One region of the Planococcus sp. BI3 genome, then DNA from elsewhere that is predicted to be linked to it. Evidence: riboswitches for the same ligand, from Rfam matches in the RefSeq annotation. Region 1 holds a riboswitch; each other region holds the start of a gene.
What was found. Region 1 has a riboswitch for cobalamin ahead of metE (5-methyltetrahydropteroyltriglutamate--homocysteine S-methyltransferase). Riboswitches for the same ligand answer to the same signal wherever they lie in the genome.

Region 1 (4,215 bases):
AATGAAATCATTGAACTCGCAATAGCACATGTGGGTGTGGATCTGCGTTTCATTCGCCACACCTGATGTCGCCAATTTAAAGGCATTCACGGCCCAGTCCAAATATTCCTTCCAGTTTTCTTTGCGGAGCGGCAAGCCTTCACGCAATGCCGGTTCGTCCACCTGGATAATTTGGATGCCGGCTTTTTCAAGAACATCAATTTCTTCTCTCAATGCCAGCGCAATCTGATTGGCTGTTTGTTCACGTGAAATGTCGTCCCGAACAAATGACCAATTCAAAATCGTCACCGGCCCTGTCAGCATTCCTTTCACGTATTTCGAAGTCAATTGCTGCGCCTCCACCACTTCCTTGACGGTCATCGGGGCAGTCCATTCAACATCGCCGTAAATGATCGGGGGCTTCACACAACGCGAGCCGTAAGAAACCACCCAAGCTTTTTGGGTAAAGGCAAAGCCCGTCAATTTCTCGCCGAAATACTCCACCATGTCTGTCCGCTCAAATTCCCCATGGACCAGCACATCCAAGCCGATTTCATCTTGAAGTCCAATCCAGCGTGCGGTTTCCTTTTTCACAAATTCCGCATACGCCGAATCCGTGATTTCCTTTTTGCGCCAAGCACTCCGTGTCCGCTTGACTTCAGCCGATTGCGGAAAGCTGCCGATTGTCGTCGTCGGAAAAATCGGCAGTTCGAGAGCTTCCTGCTGCAATTCCAGACGTTCGTTGAAAGCGATCGGGCGTGCAAAATGTTCTGGTTTCACTTGCGCGACAAGTTCTTTCACCTGCGTGTTTTCTCTAACTTTGTGGCGTGCCAACGCTTCAATCGCACGTATGCTTTCAGATACGTTCTTATTGCCTGACCATGTCCCTTCACGCACATAAGTGGTCAGCTGCGTCAGTTCCCCAATTTTTTCATCCGCAAATGACAGCGCATCCTGCAAGACAGGCGGCAAAGCTGTTTCTTGTTTCGTTGTCACCGGCACATGCTGAAGGCTGCAGGAGGATTGAATCCAGGCTTCTGTTGCCTCGCTGATGGATAAGATGGCTTGAAGATTCACTGCTTTTTCCGCTAAGTTCGCGCGCCAGATATCCCGGCCGTTCACGGCACCGATTCCCAGTACTTTATTTTTTGGAAAACCGTAGGTGCGGATCGCAGCCATATTCTCTTCGGCTCCCTGAACAAAATCAAGGCCGATTCCCGCTACAGGCAATTGCGCCAGTTCTTCATATGCCGATAGCGCTTCAAAATAGGTTTGCAGCATAATTTTCGCAGCCGGTACATCGTCCGCCAATTGAGTGTAGATTTCCTTGACCAACTTGATGTCTTCTTCATTCAAGGACAGCGTTAATGCAGGCTCTTCCAGTTGAATCCACTCCGCTCCCGCATCGACGAGCTGCTGAAGTACTTTCGCGTACAGCGGCAACAGCTGCAGCAGGAACATGGCTTTCGATTTGGCATCATATCCTTTCACCAGCTGGAAGAAGGTAAATGGCCCAATCAGCGTCGGCTTTGTGATGACCCCCAACTCTTCTTTCGCTTCACTGAAATAGTCCACCAGGTGATTGCGCGTCAGCTCAAGAAGCTGTCCTTCGTATTCAGGAACGATGTAATGGTAATTCGTATTGAACCATTTGGTCATTTCACATGCCACCACTGCATCCGCTCCGCGGGCCATCGCATAATACGTCTCCAGATCAACCGTATCGCCTGTCCATTTATAGCGGGTCGGCACTAAGCCGAACATGACGGCGTGATCGAGCATGCGGTCATAAAGAGTGAAATCCCCGACAGTCAACAACTCCAATCCAAGCGATTGCTGCCGCTTCAGATTGTTCAGGCGAATGGCTTTCATTTCTGCGAGGAATTGCTCTTGTGGCAATGCATCTTTCCAAAACGATTCCAAACTGCGCTTCCATTCCCGATTCTCTCCGATATACGGGTAACCTACGACTGTACTCACTGTTTTCATCCGCTATTCCTCCTTTAGAATTTACAAGATGCCAAATACAAAAAAGCCATCTCCGCGTATGGGAAATGGCTTAACATTCAAGTTCAATAGACGCTTAAAAAGCATGCAAAAACTTGCTGTCGCAAAATGAATGTCACCACCTATTTCCACGTAGGTATTTGGCGCGCACTAGAAATTGGCAGGTCTCCTGGCTCATCTTCAACGCTCATCACACCTTCCCGTCTGAGACAGTGGTTTTTGTGAATCGCTCCGATTTACAGTTGCGGGACAGCGACGGATTTTCACCGTTCTTCCCTTTTAAGCCAAGGCTAAGCTTGGCACCAACTCTTACACGTTATGTAATTCTGACAACTATAGCATACCAACGACAGAAAATATAGAGTTTTCCGATAAAACGGATAGGCTTTGTTGTTAAAAGCTCTTGCGAAAAGGATGGTCAACCAAAAATATCACACAAAAAGCCGCATAGCAGCATGCGGCTTTTTGCGTTCATGTACTCATTTTGCCCAGCGATGGAAAATGAAATAGGACATGATGAGCACGATGACAATGGCCGAAAGGATGAGCATGGGCACAAGACCGAAAGTAGGTTCCATTTAGACTCCTCCTCCTTTTACCTTTATCATACTCCGCTTTAATCAAAAAACATAATTAAAAGACTGATTATTCAGTTAGTAAATAATCATCTTTTTGTAAGATTTAAAGCATCCAATAGCCCTTGCACAATAAGCTCGCTGGGTTTCGCAATATAGTGAGTTGTTTCATGGCAACTTCCGATAACAGTATGATATGTAAACTGATTATAAAGAGGACGAGGACTGTTTGAAAATCCAAAAAGAAATTGAATTGAAGATAGCAAGCATACAAAATAGATAGAAAGTTTTTTATCTACTAGCTTAAAATGATTTTGGTCAACCGTTCGACCGAGGTTTGTAAGGTTTCCTTCTCCTCTACATAGGCCATCGCAACACCATAAATTCCCCAGCTCCAAAACGTGGCAAGCGTCCCGTGTTCCTCTTTTACTCCCCGTTCCTTATCCAGCAATGTTTGCAGGGTTTCCGTCAAGCGCTGTTTTACCTCATGATCCATTTTCGGTTTGAATTCTTCGTAGGCACGTTGACAATGACGGGCTAAATCGGTTCGGGACCTCTTAATGGCTTCCAGCGACAGTCTGATGGTTTGCTCATTCATGACTTCCTGCAACGCGACTTCTTTGAAAAATTCCCTTGTCAGCACTTCACTTTGAATCGCATCGATCAAATCGTACTTATCCAGAAAATGGTAGTAAAACGTGGATCGGTTAATTTCGGCTTGTTGCGTAATATCGGCAATGGTGATGTCACTGAATTCTTTATGTTTAATCAGTTCCATAAAACCATTGATAATCTTTTGTCGGGTCCTTCGAATCCGAGGGTCTTGCTTTTTCATGTGTCTCCACCTTTCTCAAAACATTACTTTTTCAACAGTTGTTGGATTTAAAGAATGTTTTCAGTATAGCAGAAAAAACAGGCAATTCACGGCTCTGTAAACTGCGCCGGGAATTGCCTTGATAAACTCCAATCGATTAGAAACTCATTGCGGCCGTTTTGGCGCGCTCAATCCCTGTTGTTTTGATTTCAGCAGCTTTCGCTGGCATTTTCGCCTGTCCTTCGATAAATAAGCCTTCGTATTCCGTAATTCCCATGAAGCTCATGATGAATTTTAAATACCGATCTCCCAGTTCTTCCTCTGCCAAATGGCCTGTTGAATAAAAATCGCCACGAGCTTGAATGTGGAACACTTTTTTATCTTGAAGTAAGCCTACGGCGCCAGTTGCCGTATATCTAAACGTTTTTCCAGGGACAGCTACAGCATCAATGTAGGATTTCACCACTGCTGGGAAAGAGAAGTTCCACATCGGCGTGACGAAAATCATCTTATCGGCTGCCATAAATTGCTCCAGAATCTCATCCAGGCGCCCTACTTTCGTCAGTTCTTCCGCTGAAAGAGCGTCCACCGGCTGCCCCGCGCGAAGTTTCCCCCAGCCGCTAAACACATCTGCATCCAACTGCGGAACATGCTCCTGAAATAAATCAATCGTTACAACTTCATCGGTTGCGTTTGCTTCTTGATAGGTTTCAATGAATGCCTTTCCTGCGGCCATACTATACGAATGATTTTCGTCATTCGGATTTGCGGTAATGAATAACACTTTGTTCATGAGTAATTCCCTCTTATCTTGTTAGATTTACAACACTTGTTGTCCAA
Region 2 (4,215 bases), 1.1 Mb from region 1:
TCGGGGTTTTATTTGTTTCTGGTTATCCTTTCCTCCTGCTCGGGATCTGCAACAACCGGCCAATAACAAGACTGCAGACCCCGCTGAAAAAAGTTTCCAAATGTTTAGGGAGAATAGATCTCTATTTATCCCGAAAAAATTCTTGTTGTATCTACTTGGGTAAATGGTCCTTTCTGGAGCAGCTTTTGTTCGATATTCAAACGAACTCAGGCTGCTTTATTTTTATTTGCAAGATCCCTGCTTTTACGGCAATGCCAATGCGGTACTAAATGGCTCAAAGTTAGAGGTGCCCTGCCTTAAGAGTAGGGAATGGAGTGTGAATCTCTAGCGGTACTGTTACTTCCGTAAGGGGAAATAATGGTACTGGACCTACATTTGCAAAAGATGGGCATAGGACGTTTGATGCGATTGAACGTCGAATTTTGTTCGGTTTTGCGACCCGCATCCCATCCAACTTATTTGACAAATTCGAATTAATTATGTATATTTTTTATATTCAAATAGTTGAATATTAAGATGTTAGGAGTTTTAGAAAGAGTAGGCGGCAGCATTTCTTTTTAACCGGCAATTTAAAGAGTATGGCTCGGCGGCTTTTTCAAAAACTTCTGGAGAGGAATCTGGAAATGGAAATAATTCCATATTCCCCCTAGTTCTTAGAGGGGGGGAGATACTTTCAATAACGCAATAATTTTACGAAAAGGAGCTGGATTTGTTTTGAATCTGGAAGTGCAGCAGTTCAAAGCTGATTTTTTTAAAGCCTTGGCCCATCCCTTAAGAATTAAAATACTTGAAATATTATCTGAGGGAGAAAAAAGTGTTAACGAGATCCAAAGCAGGGTCGGGAGTGAAGGGTCAGCCGTTTCCCAACAGCTGATGATATTAAGGAATAAAAATATTGTTTCAGGCACCAAAGACGGAAACCGCGTTATCTATTCGTTAAAAAATCCGATGATTCGCGATTTGCTCCAAGTTGCTCGACAGATATTTAATGATCATCTGGTGAATACCATTTCGATGTTCGATAAGTTTGAGGAAGAAGAAGGAATGGAAAACCAAAAAACAAATAGCTGAAATAAAAATGATGCTTGTCATTGGTCCAACAGATGTTATCAATGCCCAAGTGCTTTATTCGAAAAAAAGAGCTGATATTTCTCACCGGCGAGCGGTTGTCATTCTGCTTTAATTTATTCAGACTATACCACCTGGATTTTGTGGGCAGCATTCATATTATTAAAAAGAAAATCTTTCGAATCCGCCCCTTTTTACTAGACCGAGAATCGAATAAATGGAGAGGCAAAGTGGAAAAGGAATCCACGATTGGTTTGGTTGCTCTGCATACAGATTCCATTAATTCCATCTTTGTTTAATTTCATCAGTTTTATGTTCGTGCGACATTGAAGATAGGAAGCTGCTATTATTTGTACCGTTTGAATTCCATTAATTCGTTCAGGAGTACGATTGGATAAATGGGGAAAGAATAGGTGGCTAAAATGGACTTGTTGCCCAGGCAAGATAATATATCAATTAATGAAATAGATGAATTTGCAATATTATTGGACGGTACCGGGCATATTTTGCTATCCAATGAAAAATGGATGGCTTATTGCCAGGAAGCCGGAGTGTCTGAAACGTTTTGGAAGAATAATATGAATTATATGGAATCGCTGCAGGAAGCCGGCAAAAATGTAGAGCTGCGCAGCGTCAAAGAAGTTCTTGATGGAACGGTGAAGAACTATAGGCAGATGTCGCAAGCAGGCAGCCCTGGAGAACTTTGTTGGTTCTTAATGGAAATCAAGCCCTGTTACATGATAGATGGAACAACTGGAGCGGTAGTGTTGATACAGAAAGTGGACAATGACTCTTTCAAAGAGGAGTCTGAAAAGCTTTATTAGCGTCTGAATGCTATTCTTTTGCTGGCTTATGTAATTCCCATAATAGAAAAAATGGCTTAGGCATTAGGGTTTGCCTTTCCGCTCTTCAAAGCAAGCTTGACTGGCTGAGATTATCCAGTGTAAGCTTAACGAAACATAAATTGAATAACAGTAAGAGGTGCCCTTCGGGGAGAATAGGGAATGGAGTGAAAATCTTCAGCGGTCCCGCCACTGTAATGGGGAGTTTTATGGAAAAGCCACTGGATTTTGTCTGGGAAGGCCTGTAGAATGATGATCCGGAGCCAGGAGACCTGCCTGCTTATGTTCTGCTTATAGATCATGGAAAAGTCTTTAGTTTATTTGTTAACGCAAATAAACTGAGGGCTTTTTCTTTTTATTTTAGAAGGGGGAAGAAAAAGATGGATTTATTACAGCAAACGATCCGGCGTATTGAGGGATTGGATCAGGAAATGATGGAAAAGGCGCGGGAACGGGTGGACAGCCTGATTAAGCCGCCGCATAGCCTCGGAAAGCTGGAAGACCTGGCTGTACAGCTGGCTGGAATATATGGCGCACTGTATCCGGCAGTAGACCAAAAAGCGATTGTGGTGATGGCGTCTGACCATGGAGTGTACGAGGAAGGGATTTCTTCCAATCCTCAAGAAGTGACGTTTGCACAGACGATGTTCATTGCAAAAGGCATAACGGGGGTCGGTGTATTGGCGAAGCCGTCCGGCGCAAAAATTGTCACCGTGGATATCGGTGTAAAAGGAGAATTTCCAAGCGATGCCGGAGTGATCGACCGGAAAATCAAGCAAGGTGCCGGGAATATCGCACAAGGATCTGCGATGACAGGAGAAGAAGCTATCCGATCGCTGGAAGTGGGGATAGAAATCGCAAACGCGGAAATCCTGAAAGGCGCCAATCTGCTGGGGACTGGCGAAATGGGCATCGGCAATACGACGCCAAGTACGGCCATTTTATCTGTTCTGGGCAATATTCCGCCGGAAGAGATAACCGGCAACGGGGCAGGAACGGGCCGCGGCGGAATCGCGCACAAAGCAGCCGTCATCAGGCAAGCGATTGAAACTAACCGCCCGGATAAGCGTGATGCCATTGATGTGCTTGCCAAAGTGGGCGGTTTGGAAATCGGCGGCATGGCAGGTGTCATGATCGGAGCGGCAGCCAACCAGGTGCCGGTTGTGCTGGATGGCTATATTTCCACGGTGGCGGCGCTGCTTGCTGTTTTGATTGAACCGAAAGTGAAAGGCTATCTGATCGCCTCGCATGCAAGCGCTGAACCGGGCGGCAAAAGGGCCAGTGAGCTGCTGGGCATTCGGCCGATGCTGAATATGGACATGTGCCTTGGAGAAGGATCGGGTGCAGCTTTAGCTTTTCCGATTGTAGAAGCGGCCTGCAACATGTTGAAAGAAATGGCGACTTTTTCGGAAGTTGGCCTTGAGATTTGATGGGGGAAAAAGATCGAAACAGTGATTTTCTTGTGAATCCAGAGTTATAAGAAATGATCGCTTCTTGGGAACAATGGTGATTACAAGACTTGATCGATATAATATCTCGAAACTGAGGCATTTTGTTAGAGATAAAAAGAGATCAAGAGTAGACTAGTAATGGAAGCGCTTTTAGAAGCGTGCTTATATCAATCGCTACTAAAAAATAGATTCAAAGAGGAGTTTTTGATAATGGGAAAACTGGAAAACAAAGTCGCACTCATTACCGGTGCAGCACAAGGAATGGGTGCTTCACACGTACGTATGTTTATTGAAGAAGGGGCTAAAGTCGTCATCACGGATATCAATTTAGAAGCGGCCCAAAAACTGGCAGACGAGTTGGGGGACAATGCACTGGCATTGAAACTGGATGTGTCAAAAGCTGACAACTGGAAAGAAGTGTTGGAAACGACGGAAGAAAAATTCGGACCAGTCACGGTATTGGTGAACAATGCCGGCGTCGGCATCTTTAAACTATTGGAAGATTTGACAGAAGCGGACTTTAGATTGACGTTCGAAATTGACGAGCTGGGTGTCTTTTTGGGAATGAAAGCGGTTCTTCCTTATATGAAGAAAGCCGGAGTTGGTTCAATCGTCAATATTTCATCGGTTGATGGGTTGGTCAGTGCCCCAACTGCGATTGCCTATAGTGCTTCAAAACATGCTGTTACCGGAATGACAAAAGGTGCAGCAGCTGAACTTGGCCAATACAACATTCGAGTGAATTCAGTGCATCCGGGCGTTATTGAATCGCCGATGGCTGAACAAGGCGATGTAGCAGAAATCATCAAGAAATTGGAACAGGATATTCCCCTGCGCCGTCGTGCACGAGTGGA
Region 3 (4,215 bases), 1.0 Mb from region 1:
CAGCAGGAGGCCGGTGATGAACGTGACCGGCAATCCGATCAATGCCGTTAAGCTTAAAATCCCAGCTGCGGTTTCAAGCGATAAGGACTTTTCGGAAAAGATGGACACCAAGTGGAAGGTCAAGCCGGTGTTGACGATCCCCGGAATGGCCGCACAGAGCAACAGGAGCCAGAAGGCACGGGTTTTTGAAGCTTCTTTCACCGTCCAGCTAACTTCTTCGATGGGTTTTATTTTGGACTCTTTCTTATATGCATCGCCGTTGTCCGGCAATAAACCCATTTCTTCGGGCGAATTTTGAATGAGGAAAAGGGCAAGCGGCGTAAAGCAGACAATGATGAGGACCCCTAAAATCAGCCACGAACTGCGCCAGCCGAATGCCTCGATCAGCCAAACGTTCAGCAGTGGAAAAGCGGCGGAACTGACCAAGCCGCCGATTGCGGCGATGCTGATGGCGCGGCCTCTTTTTTTGACAAACCATTGAGGGATGAGGGAGCTTGAGATAAGTGCCATGGAACCTTGTCCAAGCAGTCGAATAAAAAAGAAGCCGATGAACAGCATGACCAAGCTTGTCACGAAGCTGTTGAAGAAGCAAGCGACTGCCAGGGCGATGGAAACGGCAACCGCCATTTTCCGCGAACCATTTCGGTCGATCAGGCGTCCGACAAAAAACAGCAGAAAGCCTGCTGTTAATGTGGCTGCCGAGTAGATGCCGGAAACGGTCGAACGGCTCCAGCCGAATTCTTCTATATAATAGTCGATAAAGATGGAATTGGAATAGGTTTGTCCGGGACCAGAGAAAAATTGGGACAAGGCCGCTATCGCGATAATGACCCAGCCGTAGTGAAAAGCATTTCCTGTTAATTGTTTCATCTTGCATCTCCATTAAGCTATAACCTTAGGTTAGTGTATTTCCAAAAAAACAACAAAAAATAGTTCAAATCACAATTTCTTATCATAGCATAATTTTTTGGGTATACAAGACTTGAAACAAAACTGTAAATAATAGAATGATTCAGATATTTCTGAGGAGGACCAGACGCTGAAAGTTTTACTGAAAAAGTGTAAAATGAGGGGAAAGGCAGTTTCGTAGCCAAAAGGAGTGAAAGAAAATGCCAACTGCAACATCAGTCACACAATTGAGCATACTAGAAAAAGAACGAATATATCAGCAGATAGCGGAGTATTCGAATGAGACGACGATTATTCATTCAAATCAGAAAGTCTTGTATATAAATCAGCCAGGAGCAGAATTTCTCAAAGCTGAACAAGCAGCTCTTATTGGTGCGAATGTCGTGGATGTTTTTACTGAAGACTATAAAGAACTGATCACGGAACGCATCCGCACAGGCATGGAAGACCGCACCATCGGAGGATTGATGGAGACGAAAGTAAAACGCTTTAATGGGACTGAAGCAGATGTCGAATTATATTGCTATCCGGTTCAATACGGGGAGACGGTCGCAATCCAGTCGATTATCCGTGATATTAGCGAACAGAAACAAACAGAACGCGACCTGCTGCAATTGAAAAACGAAATATCAACACCCATCGTTCCGATTATTGACGGATTGGCTGTATTGCCGCTTGTAGGGTCGGTCGATGGAGACCGAAGCAATCGGCTGCTCGACATCATTCCGCAAAAAGTTCAAGGGGAGAGCCTGAATTGCCTCATCGTCGACGTATCCGGCATCTACAACATCGACAATGTCGTAGCGGAATTTCTATACAAAATCGATCACATCATGCGCCTGCTCGGCATTCAACTGATTTTCACGGGAATCCGTCCGGAATTGGCTTTGAAAGCAATTGAAGCACGTGTGGACTTCAGCCAATTGACGACCATGGGAACGGTGAAACAGGCGCTCAAACGGTATTTGACCATCAAATAAAACCTTCACTTAACCAGAGGCTTGAGAAATTTCTTGTCAAAGCGCTGAAAGTGATTTATAGTTTATGAATACAAGATTTAGTGATTTTCTAAAATTATTCACTATATATAGTAGAACCAATAACGAAGGTGCCTGAAAAGGCTTAATAGGGAATCCGGTGGAATGCCGGAGCTGTTCCCGCAACTGTAAGTGCTGACGAACTATCGCAATCCACTGTCCAATGGACGGGAAGGAGATAGCAGAGGATGACGCACAAGCCAGGAGACCTGCCTTCGTTATAGTTTATGATCTTCTCCGGGAGCTGAGAGGGATAACGAAGGTATTATGCGTGGAACAGCTGTTTTCTGCTGCTTCCATCCGATATTCTGCGTATCTAACCCCATCCTCCCTGAGAGGATGGGATTTTTTCTTGTACACAAAGATGGAGGATTGATTGCAGATGACAAAACCATTAGCAGCAGGCGTAGCAAGAACCATCCAGACAAGGCTGGTGCTGCCGCCAGACACCAATCATATGGGCACCATTTTCGGCGGCACCGTATTGGCATACATAGATGAGATTGCCGCGATCACAGCCATGAGGCATAGCGGAAAAGCGGTGGTCACGGCATCAATCGACACCGTGAATTTCCTGTCTTCTGCAAAAGTGGGGGACATTCTCATTTTAGAAGGGGTCGTCATTTCAACAGGCCGAACATCGATGGAAGTGTATGTCAAAGCTGAATGCCAGCATATTGAAACCGGTGATAAAAGTTTAACGACTACGGCTATCCTGACGATGGTGGCAGTCGACAGCGAAGGCAAGCCGACGCCAGTAACCGGAGTAATTCCGGAAACGCCAGCCGAAGAAAAACTATTCAAAAGCGCACAGGAACGGAAACAGCGCCGCATGAAAGTGAACGAATACGCAAAGGAGTTGTGCTGATATGAATCTGAAAATCGAAGAAACAGAAATAAATGCAGTGGAAAGAGCGTTGCAACGCGCAACAGAAGTATACGGACTGGATACACGGGAACTGCTGGAACGGGCGGCGAAATTGGCAGGACAGGCAAAAGGAGAACAATCCCTGCTGTATGCGCTGAACCGCATCACCATGGATGAGCCGGATTGGACGTATGTGGCAGCTGAATTGTATGCCGGCGACTTGTATGGAAAAGCTGCAGACAGCCGGAACTTTTCCGCTTCAGAGAAATACGGTGATTTCTATGGCCTTATTAACGAACTTACAAGCATCGGCATTTATTCAGGAGAGCTTTTGGCTGCTTATTCGAAAGAAGAAATCGCTGAACTGGGCACTGAAATCGATCCGGAGCGGGATCTGCTGTTCAATTACATTGGCTTGTTCCTGCTGGCAGACCGCTATTTGGCGAAAGATTATGAAGGGCGCTTGTTCGAACTTCCGCAGGAGCGTTTCCTGGTCATCGCGATGACCTTGATGCAAAACGAGCCGAAAGAGCAGCGGCTGGAACTGGTCAAAGAAGCATACTGGGCCATGAGCCATCTGTATATGACAGTGGCGACACCGACCTTGTCGAATGCCGGCAAGAGCTTCGGCCAATTGTCGTCCTGCTTTATCGATACCGTTGATGATTCATTGGACGGCATTTATTTGAACAACTGGGACATTGCCCGCCTCAGCAAAGACGGGGGCGGCATCGGAATCTATTACGGAAAAGTGCGGGCGTTGGGCTCGGATATCAAAAAGTTCAAGGGCAATTCATCAGGCGTCGTGCCATGGATCCGCCTGGTCAATGATACGGCGGTCAGCGTCGATCAGCTGGGCCAGCGCCAAGGCGCAGTAGCGATTTACCTGGATGTTTTCCATAAAGACATCATGAATGGATTTCTGGACCTGAAGACTAATAATGGCGATGAACGCCGCAAAGCGCATGATATTTTCACCGGCGTGTCGATCCCGGATCTGTTCATGGAACGGCTGCAGGAAAAAGACGAAACAGGCCGCAGCATCGGTGAATGGCATACCTTCTGTCCGCACCAGATCAAGCAGGTGATGGGCTGGAAAGACGAAAACGGCAACGCGCTCGGGCTTGAAGATTTTTACGATGAAACCGATGAGAAATACTTCAGCGACAAATACCAGGAAGCTGTGGATCACCCACTATTGCCGCGCAAAACTTACCGGGCGATGGAGATTATGGCGCGCATCATGGTGTCGCAGCTCGAAACCGGCACGCCGTATATGTTCTACCGGGACGAAGTGAACCGCCAAAACCCGAACAAGCACACCAGAGGAAGAGGGCTGACGTCGATTTACTGTAGTAATTTGTGCACGGAAATTATGCAAAACATGTCAGCTACCACCAT

Region 2: it holds a riboswitch for cobalamin, as region 1 does, so the genes downstream of both, cobT (nicotinate-nucleotide--dimethylbenzimidazole phosphoribosyltransferase) here and metE (5-methyltetrahydropteroyltriglutamate--homocysteine S-methyltransferase) in region 1, are expected to answer to the same signal.
Region 3: it holds a riboswitch for cobalamin, as region 1 does, so the genes downstream of both, AC1MEO_RS14165 (acyl-CoA thioesterase) here and metE (5-methyltetrahydropteroyltriglutamate--homocysteine S-methyltransferase) in region 1, are expected to answer to the same signal.

Annotation. Positions count from the first base shown of each region.
Region 1 is NZ_CM155266.1:1,778,784-1,782,998, forward strand. Features, by position in the region: gene metE (5-methyltetrahydropteroyltriglutamate--homocysteine S-methyltransferase) at 1-1,968, opposite strand, end outside; cobalamin riboswitch at 2,129-2,308, opposite strand; gene AC1MEO_RS08985 (TetR/AcrR family transcriptional regulator) at 2,860-3,396, opposite strand; gene AC1MEO_RS08990 (FMN-dependent NADH-azoreductase) at 3,533-4,168, opposite strand.
Region 2 is NZ_CM155266.1:2,915,346-2,919,560, forward strand. Features, by position in the region: gene AC1MEO_RS14660 (ArsR/SmtB family transcription factor) at 715-1,071, shown strand; gene AC1MEO_RS14665 (hypothetical protein) at 1,482-1,892, shown strand; cobalamin riboswitch at 2,031-2,204, shown strand; gene cobT (nicotinate-nucleotide--dimethylbenzimidazole phosphoribosyltransferase) at 2,291-3,340, shown strand; gene AC1MEO_RS14675 (SDR family NAD(P)-dependent oxidoreductase) at 3,572-4,215, shown strand, end outside.
Region 3 is NZ_CM155266.1:2,812,713-2,816,927, forward strand. Features, by position in the region: gene AC1MEO_RS14155 (MFS transporter) at 1-870, opposite strand, end outside; gene AC1MEO_RS14160 (PAS domain S-box protein) at 1,110-1,889, shown strand; cobalamin riboswitch at 1,999-2,177, shown strand; gene AC1MEO_RS14165 (acyl-CoA thioesterase) at 2,329-2,814, shown strand; gene AC1MEO_RS14170 (ribonucleoside-diphosphate reductase subunit alpha) at 2,816-4,215, shown strand, end outside.